Regions from separate parts of the Gottfriedia sp. OAE603 genome, predicted to be linked through region 3. Evidence: predicted binding sites of a transcription regulator. Region 3 holds the regulator's gene; each other region holds the start of a gene.

Region 1 (3,294 bases), 2.7 Mb from region 3:
AGGATATTGATATGAACGTTTACGAATATCTAGAAACTTTTGTTTTGGGCCATCAAATGAAGTCGACGGATATTCATAAAACATCCACATACCTTTTGCAGCATCCATTGCAGAACCACCACCGAATGCGATAATTGTATCTGGTTGAAATAATTGCATTCTTTCTGCACCTTTAAAAACAGTATGATCTGAAGGGTCAGGCTCGACATCAGAAAATATTTCAATCTGAACATTATTTTCCCGTTTTTCCAAATAATATTTAATGATGTCGACATAACCTAGTTTGACCATCGCTTCATCTGTCACAATAAAGGCTTTTGAAATATTTGGCATTTTTTCTAAATACCCTGTTGAATACTTTTCAAAGTAAATTTTAGGTGGCAGTTTAAACCATTGCATATTTGTATTTCGTCTGCCTAACTTTTTAATATTTAATAAATGTACTGTTGATACATTTGATGAAACTGAGTTCTTACCGTGAGAACCACACCCGAGCGTAAGTGAAGGAATAAATGCATTATACAAATCTCCAATTCCCCCATGTGACGATGGTGAATTAATAATAATTCTACAAGCTTTCATTTTAAGTCCAAAGTTTCTTTGAATTTCTTCATTTTCGCTATGAATTACTGCTGAGTGTCCTAACCCACCTAACTCTAACATTTCTTCACAACGTTTAAATCCTTCTTCATATCCTTTCACTTTAATAGCAGCTAATACAGGACTTAACTTTTCCCTTGTTAGTGGTTCTTTTTCACCAACGGAAAAACATTCAGCTATCAAGATTTTTGTATCCACTGGAACATCTATTCCTGCAAGTTTTGCAATTTCAAAAGCAGATTTCCCTACAATATCACTATTAACAGCACATGTTTGTTCGTTAATTACAAGACTTTCTAATTTTTTCTTCTCTTCTTTTGATACATAATAGCATTTGTTTTCCTTCAGTTCATGTTTTACTTCATCATAAATGTCCTCATCTATGATGACTGCCTGCTCAGAAGCACAAATCATACCATTATCGAACGTTTTTGAAAGGATTAAATCATTGACTGCGCACTTTTTATTTGCTGATTTTTCGATATAACATGGTACGTTACCAGGGCCAACTCCTAAAGCCGGCTTCCCGGTACTGTAAGCTGACTTTACCATACCAGCTCCACCTGTTGCTAAAACAAGTGCTACCCCTTCATGATTCATCAAGCTTTTAGTAGCTTCTATTGATGGCTCTTCAATCCATTGAATACAATTTTTAGGTGCACCTGCTTTTACTGCTGCTTCATGAACGATTCTAGCTGCTTCTCGACTACATTTTTGAGCTGAAGGGTGAAAAGCAAAAATAATTGGATTTCTAGTTTTTATCGCAATAATGGCTTTAAACAGTGTTGTAGAGGTTGGATTCGTTGTAGGAGTTACACCAGCAATTACCCCTACTGGTTCAGCTATTTCTATAATCCCTGTTTGTTTATCTTCATTAATAATGCCTACCGTTTTATTATTTTTAATTGAATTCCATATATATTCGGTTGCAAATAAGTTTTTAATAATTTTATCTTCATATACCCCTCTCCCAGTTTCATCTAGCGCCATTTTGGCTAATCTCATGTGCTGGTCTAATCCTGCGAGTACCATTGAATGAACAATTTTATTAATCTCATCTTGCTCATAGTTTTCAAATTCTTTTAATGCTATTTGTCCTTTTATAACTAATTCGTTTACAATAGTTGAAGCGTTAACCAAGTCTTTTCTTTCTTTCTCTTGAACGGTCATCAGTAGTCCTCCTTCAAATGTGGACTGTTTTAGTCCATATAAAACAAATTACGTCCCACTATCAATCTAAAATATGTGAAAAGTTTCACATGTATGTATTAGTTCAACCTCCACACATACAATATAACGCTCATATTAAGAAAAAGCTATGTATATTTTGTGAATAATTTCACGAATGTAGTTTGCATTATTTTTTGTAATTTTAAGTTTTTGTTAAATCTTTTCTTTTTTTCAAACTTTACAACATATGATAAGATTAAGAATAAGTTCATATGAACTTGTTTTATCTGTTAGATTTTTTCTAACAAAACTGGAAAAAAGGACGTGTAACCATGATTGCTCGAAGGAGCATTTGGCAACGTAAAGATCTATCCTACACTTAGCAGTTTTTATTTAGAGAACGAATAGAACTCTAAAATAAAACTGAAGGTAGGCGAAACTATGGTTGACAGGCGATTATGTTATTTCTTCAATGACATATAGCGTAGTAGTTAGGGAGTTTTTAAACTAACTACGAAAAGCTATTTGTACGTAGTTAGTTTAAGTAATGAACTTTTTAAACTACTAACTACGAAAAGAGGAAATAACAATGATAAACAATCGTTTGGGTGAGACCTTAATGATTTTGATTGGTTCATTTATTTTAGCAACTTCTTTATACCATTTTCATTTTCAAAACAATTTATCTGAAGGTGGTTTTCTAGGAATTGCGCTATTAGTAAAAAATTCTTTTAATATTTCACCATCAATAACAACATTAATTTTAGATATTCCCATTATTTTAATGGCTGGTTTTTTTCTCGGTAAAAGATTACTGATTAATACCTTTATTGGTGCAGTTTCTTTTTCAATTTTTTATTCAATCATAGAAAAAACATCTACGGTCACCTTACATTTTGAAAATCATCTTTTTATTCCTGCAATTTTAGGGGGAGTTTTTGCTGGTTTTGGACTTGGCTTAATTCTTAAGTTCGGTGGAGCGACTGGTGGAGATGATTTAATAACGATTTTAATGAGTAAGAAATCAAATATTTCTATTGGGAAAGTATACTTTATTTTTGATGCTTGTATCCTTCTTTTTTCATTAAGTTACCTATCTTGGAATGAAGTAGGTTATACAATTTTATCAGTTGGTATATGTGCAAAAGTAACTGAACTCGTATACGAAAGTAAATATTTTACAAAGTCCGTATCCATTAAAACTACAAATGGAAAAAGATTACACGCTTAATGCGTGTAATCTTTTTTTGTATCAGCATAATCCTCTAATTCATTTAATACATTTTCAGCAGCTAAATCGTACAAACAATCCTTAAAAAGCATTGCGAGTCTACGATAATCATTATATTTATCCAATAGTTCGTCGACCGAATTAGCCAATACTTCTTTTTCTTTACTGATTTCTTCTTGTTTCTTTGCAAATTTAATTGTAAAAGTCCCTAATTTCTCAAACATTGATCCGTAAAATTCATCAAAATTTGAAACACTTATTAATTCATCTTCTTCAGCATCAACCTGAAGGCC
Region 2 (3,294 bases), 2.7 Mb from region 3:
TATAGTCTGTATCCTGAACCTTTTGCTAAGGTTGCCAATCTAGCAGCAGACCAATGAAAAAAACCGAAGCTTTCTAATATAACCGCCATAACAATAGTTGCAATGATGGTAATTGATGCTCCGCCAATTTTACTAATGATATCAAGTAGGTCATAACCAGTTACAATTCCTGTTGCTAAAATGATCAGCGCTCCAATTGTCGCAGGCCAAGCCTCATTAATTCCTTTTGGCCTCCAAAATATGACTGCCATCGTCATGATAAATACAAAAGCAGTCACTACAATTTCAAAATTCATTTTTATTCACCTTTCTTTACAAGGAAGTTTTGTTTTGACACCTACTTGTCCGATTAATATACTAATATTCAATTTTATCAAACTTGTACTTAGTTACTTGTCTAATTTTCTAAGATTGTATGTTTGTCCAGATAGTATAAATACCCCATAAAGATAGTTGTCTATTATGTGAAACGCCTAGAAAATGTGTATAAAAACACAAAAACCAGACTAGTCAGCTACGCTAGTCTGGTTTTTGGATATTTTATTTCAAAATAACATTTAGTTAATCAAAACATCTTTTTCCATTTACATAATAACTATCTTCTCGAAATGTAGAAAATGCAATTTCAAATTCAGGTATTTTTAAAGACTGGATATATTTTGTGATGGATGCTGAAAATAGATCTCTCGTTTCTAGGCCTCTTTCAAACCATTTTACTTCTATAAAAGGGAAGACTTCTATGACTTTACCATCGAATATTGAAGTAGAATGAAGACATTCAAGAACAAAATTATCTGTTCCACATTCACATATTTCTGCTAATTCATCTACTAATGGTTTACTTATTTGGCAAATATCTTCTACATTAAATCCTCTAAATAATAGTTGCGGCATAATCATTACTCCTTACTTACTATAATATGGAATTAATTATAACGAAAAAAAGTAATGAAAAGCTAATGCTAAAATGAAAATTATATAAAGTGCCTGTGCCGTCTCATTAATACCAATTTTCACTAGGGAGTTTGGCACATTCTTCAGTAATCAACATTGTGTAAATTCAATGATACAAATACCAATCTCTATAAAAAAGTAGGTTATTAAAAGAAAAAAATATAATTGCTATTGATAATCATTTTCAATTGTGTTATTCTAATCTCATATAGAAGTTTTAAGTATAAGCCATTGTTTTTAAATGTTCTTGGATTGGTCCTAATTTTGGATTCAACCCTAGAGCCCCCAAACCCTATAGAAGAGGAAAATGTGCTAGGACATCTATTTTCCTCTTCACCCTAATTGCCTGTACAAAAACGCAGATTATCTGCGTTTTTTTTTTGTGTTTGTAGAATTTATAAAGAGATTTTGAAGAAGATATCATCCTTTAAATTATCTAAATATTATACTAATTTATTGTTTTTAAAATTTTAAACTTTAGAATAAAAATTTAATGTGAATCTAATATTTGTCTAAAATGTGAACGTTGTGAAAAAGGTAACATAAGGGTTGAACACTTGCTATATATAGGATTAAGAAGGTTTTTGATAAATGGAATTATGTCTAAAATGTGAACACTAATTTTTAAAGTTCAAATTGCTAATTAATTGTTTGTTTTTTTATTTAAAGTATTTTACTATAACTGTGGATATTGTTTGTCATTACAGTGACAATTTATAAACATACTTAATTTGCATTCTATTTTAGAATCGTTTTTGAACTTTTACTTAATTTAGAGGAAGGAAGAATGAAATGAAAAAATTTCTAATGAGCATCATGGTTATGATGATTGCGGTCATTATGGGTGCTTGTGAAAAAATAGCCGTTCTTGATCCAAAAGGACCTGTTGCAAAAACACAAGCAGATACAATTATTTTTTCGATGTTGATGATGTTAGGGGTATTATTAGTCGTTTATATTCTATTTATTGTCATTATTAATAAATATCGTGCTAGTAAACTACCAGAAGATTATGAGCCTCCTCATGAAGAAGGAAGTAAGTGGCTTGAAATTATTTGGACAGTTATACCGGTTGTGATCGTAACTATTTTATCAGTCGTAACGGTAAAAACGACAACAGCTGTTGAAACTGTACCAAAAGGACATGAAAATGATAAAACGCTTGTCATTTATGCTAGTTCATCAAACTGGAAATGGCACTTCTCATATCCAGAACAAGGGATTGAAACAGTTAACTATGTGAATATTCCTACAAACAGACATGTAGAATTCCGTTTATATTCTTTCGGACCAATCACTAGTTTCTGGGTTCCACAATTAGGTGGTCAAAAATATGCAATGAGTGATATGGTTACAAAATTGAATTTTGTTGCTTCAAGTGAAGGTTCATTCATAGGGAAAAATAGTAATTTCAATGGTGAGGGCTTTGCTGGTATGGAATTTGAAGTATTAGCAATGAACGATAATGAATTTAATAGCTGGGTTACTGATGTAAAAGAAACAGCACCTGCTCTAACAGAAAAAGAGTTTGATAAATTACTAGAAATAGAACATTTAGGTAGAAAAACCTATACTTCTACTCATTTAGAATTTAGACCAGCTCCAGAAGGTGAAAATGCTGGCCATCATCATGGTTCATCAGATAGTGAAAGTGGTACACATGACCACCACGAGATGGATATGGACATGGAGGGGGATAAATAATGGGTTTCAAATGGGATCACTTTTTTGTAACAGGTGAACCAATGATTTATGGAGCAATGGTAAGTATTGTTTTAGTATCACTTGCTATTGTAATTGGTTTAACCAAATTTAAAAAATGGGGTTATTTATGGACTGAATGGTTAACAACAGTTGACCATAAGCGAATTGGTGTTATGTATATATTATGTGCACTATTAATGCTGTTCCGTGGAGGGGTTGATGCATTATTAATGCGAGCTCAACTTGCGGGTCCAGATTTAAAAATTTTAGATGCTCAACATTATAATGAGATTTTTACAACACATGGTCTTATTATGATTCTCTTTATGGCAATGCCGTTCATTATCGGTTTAATGAACATCGTTATTCCTCTTCAAATTGGGGCAAGAGACGTAGCATTTCCATATTTAAATGCAGTTAGCTTCTGGTTATTCTTTGCTGGAGCAATGTTATTAAATGTAAGTTTCATCATCGGTGGTTCACCTGATGCAGGTTGGACAGCATATTTCCCACTAGCCGGTAAAGAATTTAGCCCGGGTGTAGGGAATAACTATTATGCAATTGCACTACAAATAGCTGGTTTAGGTACATTAATGACCGGTATTAACTTTATTGTAACAATCTTAAAAATGCGTG
Region 3 (3,294 bases):
TGGCTCATCTAGAATTAAGAAATTTGCTTTTTTCATCATAAGCTTTGCAAGAGCCAATCTAGCTTTCTCACCACCACTTAAAGATGAGACATTTTTCGTGACATCATCTCCAGAGAATAAAAAGTTACCTAAGATTGTTCTAATTTCTTGTTCAGTCTTTAACGGATAATCATCCCATAACTCATCAAGAACTCTTTTGTTCGATGTTAATTTAGCTTGTTCTTGATCATAGTAACCAATAAATACATTTGCTCCGAAATCTATACTGCCTTGTAGTTTTTCTAAATCGCCAATAATCGTTTTAAGTAATGTTGATTTTCCAACTCCATTTGGTCCTACTAGGGCAACACTATCTCCACGATTAAGGACAAACTGCATTGACTGATCTATAGTCGGTACACGGTCGTAACCAATGAAAAGGTCTCTAACGTTAAGTACATCATTTCCACTTTGTTTATCTATTGTAAAAGAAAAATTGGCAGAAGACTCGTCTCCTTGTGGTTTATCTACTCTGACCATTCGATCTAGTTGTTTTCGACGGCTTTGCGCTCTTTTAGTAGTAGAAGCGCGAGCGATATTTCTCTGAACAAAATCTTCGAGCTTGGCGATTTGTTCTTGTTGTTTCTCAAACTGTTTTAAGTCTTGTTCGTATTGAGCAGCTTTAAGTTCTAAATGCTTACTATAATTCCCCACATATCTTTGATGCTTGTGGTTTGAAATCTCATAAACGATATTTACAACTTGATCAAGAAAATAGCGATCATGTGACACGATTAATACAGCGCCAGGGTAGGATTGTAAATAACGTTCAAGCCAGCTAAGTGTATCAATGTCTAAATGGTTCGTAGGCTCGTCCAGAATTAATAAATCAGGCTTTGTTAGTAATAGCTTACCTAATGCCAGTCTCGTTTTCTGACCACCACTTAATGATGATATTTTTGTATTGTAATCTTCATTTGAAAAGCCAAGACCACTAATAATTGAACGAATATCTGCTTCAAATTGATATCCGCCACTTTCTTTAAATGTAAATTGAAGATGATCATATTCGTTCACAATTTTGTCGTAAACTGTTTGATTTGAATAAACATCTTCTTGGGTCATTTTATGTTCTAGCTTTCTCATGTTATCCTGCATTTCTACCAAATGGCTAAAAACAGAATAGTATTCTTCCCAAATTGAGCGATCACTTTGTAAGCCAGAGTTTTGAGCTAGATATCCAATCGTGACATCTTTTGGTTTAATTAATTCTCCACCATCATAAGATATTTCACCGGCAATAATTTTTAAAAGAGTAGACTTACCAGCACCATTTCGACCAACAATTGCTACTCGATCATTCGTCTGAACTTCTAACTTAATATTTGAAAGTATAATGTCACTACCAAAATATTTGGAGACATTATTAACTTGTAATAGGATCAAGATATTTCACCTCATTGCAAAATTTTTTATCTATTAAACTGTTTACTGTCAAAATTCATAAATATAGTGTATATTTTACAGTAGAACAAGTACTTTATTACTAAAATGAAGGCTATTTACACAATATAGTAAAAAGAATTACAGTAACAGTAAGTGGGGGATTGTAAAATGGAGTCGGAACAAATTAAAATTCCACAAGCTACTGCTAAACGTCTACCTTTATATTACCGTTTTATAAAGAATTTGTCTTTATCAGGTAAACAAAGAGTTTCTTCAGCAGAGTTAAGTGAAGCAGTAAAAGTAGATTCCGCTACAATTAGAAGAGATTTTTCGTATTTTGGTGCCTTAGGAAAAAAAGGGTATGGCTATAATGTAAATTATTTATTAACATTTTTTTCGAAAGCGCTTAACCAACACGAAGTAATGAAAGTAGCGTTAATCGGTGTGGGGAATTTAGGAACCGCATTTTTACATTATAATTTTATAAAAAACAATAATACAAAGATTGAAATGGCGTTTGATATCGACCCAATGAAGATTGGAACAGAAATAGGTGGAGTTCCAGTCTATAATCTTGATAAATTAGAAGAAATAATGAACGATGATATTCAAATCGTCATTCTAACTGTTCCTGCTCAAGTCGCACAGTCGATTGCAGACCGTTTAAAAGGTAAAAATATAAGAGGTATTTTGAATTTTACGCCTGCACGTATTAGTGTTCCGGAACATATTCGAATACATCATATTGATTTAGCTGTTGAGTTACAAACATTAGCATACTTCTTACAACAATAAGTAAATTAAAAACCCCCATTTCCATGGGGGTTTTTTTAATAGATGAAATGAAACAATTTAATTTGTTGAAATACGACAAATGAGTTCATGAACATATGAGTTAAAATTGGAACTAAAATTGAATTTGTTCGTTTATATAGGTAACAAAATATAAATCCGATTAGAAAATAAGATAAAAAGAATGGCAGGTCACCGTGCATGAACGCAAAAATAACTGAGCTAATTCCAGCAGAAACAATAAATGGAAAACGTTCAAATAGCTTTTTAAAAATAATACGACGGAATACGATTTCTTCCAATATCGGTGCAATTAAACTTGGAATGACGATAAAGGCAGGGTTTAGCTTAGCGATTTGAATAATGTTCTGCGTGTTTTCTGACCCTTTATCTAAATCAAAAACTAAAATTAAAATGAGATTACACACAATTTGAGTAAACATTGTGACAGCATAACCAATTAAAGCCCATTTTAATATTGTCAGCGTAAAACTAGACGAAAGGTTTTTTATTCCAATAGAGATTGGACCTCTTAATAAAATTAAAATAACTAGAAGACCTGTAATAAAACTAATGCATCCCCATAAACCCACTGCTTCGATTTTGGCTGTTTCTTTGTCTAAGCCTTCATATAAACTACTATTTAATAGAAAACGAACACCATACAATCCAGAATACTGAATCAAAACATACGTTAATAAAATCCATAAATCTCTTGTTTTCAAAACGATAACTCCTTTGTGTTGATATTTTCATAACCCAAAGGTTTATAACAACATGTACATTATTGTACTCGTTTAAGATGGTTCTTAAAAGGTATTTACATATTTTTATTAAACTTCTTTAAAATACGTAAATTAAAATTAATAAATTTCGACAAGAAAAGTGCTAGCTTCGGACTTGCAAAATCTCATGATATTATTTAAACTAATAATTGTGTTAGCACTCAATATTAATGAGTGCTAAAAAATAATGATTAGATTATTGAGGAGGTATTACACATGTTAAAACCATTAGGTGATCGTGTTGTAATTGAGCTTGTTGAGTCTGAAGAAAAAACTGCTAGCGGTATCGTAT

Evidence for each region. The regulator Rex, encoded in region 3, represses fermentation and respiration genes when NADH is low (regulators of the CRP and FNR family bind a similar motif). The targets are predictions, from matches to a motif close to TTGTGAAATATTTCACAA.
Region 1: a site for Rex is predicted at 1,844-1,861, ahead of adhE (bifunctional acetaldehyde-CoA/alcohol dehydrogenase). Genes of this name have one in related genera too.
Region 2: a site for Rex is predicted at 1,481-1,498, ahead of qoxA (cytochrome aa3 quinol oxidase subunit II). Genes of this name have one in related genera too.

Annotation. Positions count from the first base shown of each region.
Region 1 is NZ_JBEUNN010000001.1:1,198,717-1,202,010, reverse strand. Features, by position in the region: gene adhE (bifunctional acetaldehyde-CoA/alcohol dehydrogenase) at 1-1,770, opposite strand, end outside; gene ABID96_RS05945 (YitT family protein) at 2,360-3,001, shown strand; partial or broken gene ABID96_RS20780 (histidinol dehydrogenase) at 3,261-3,294, opposite strand, start outside.
Region 2 is NZ_JBEUNN010000001.1:1,181,660-1,184,953, forward strand. Features, by position in the region: gene ABID96_RS05855 (arsenic transporter) at 1-296, opposite strand, end outside; gene ABID96_RS05860 (DUF1904 family protein) at 562-894, opposite strand; gene qoxA (cytochrome aa3 quinol oxidase subunit II) at 1,747-2,658, shown strand; gene qoxB (cytochrome aa3 quinol oxidase subunit I) at 2,658-3,294, shown strand, end outside.
Region 3 is NZ_JBEUNN010000001.1:3,881,192-3,884,485, reverse strand. Features, by position in the region: gene ABID96_RS19470 (ABC transporter ATP-binding protein) at 1-1,425, opposite strand, end outside; gene ABID96_RS19465 (redox-sensing transcriptional repressor Rex) at 1,594-2,220, shown strand; gene ABID96_RS19460 (CPBP family intramembrane glutamic endopeptidase) at 2,256-2,942, opposite strand; gene groES (co-chaperone GroES) at 3,219-3,294, shown strand, end outside.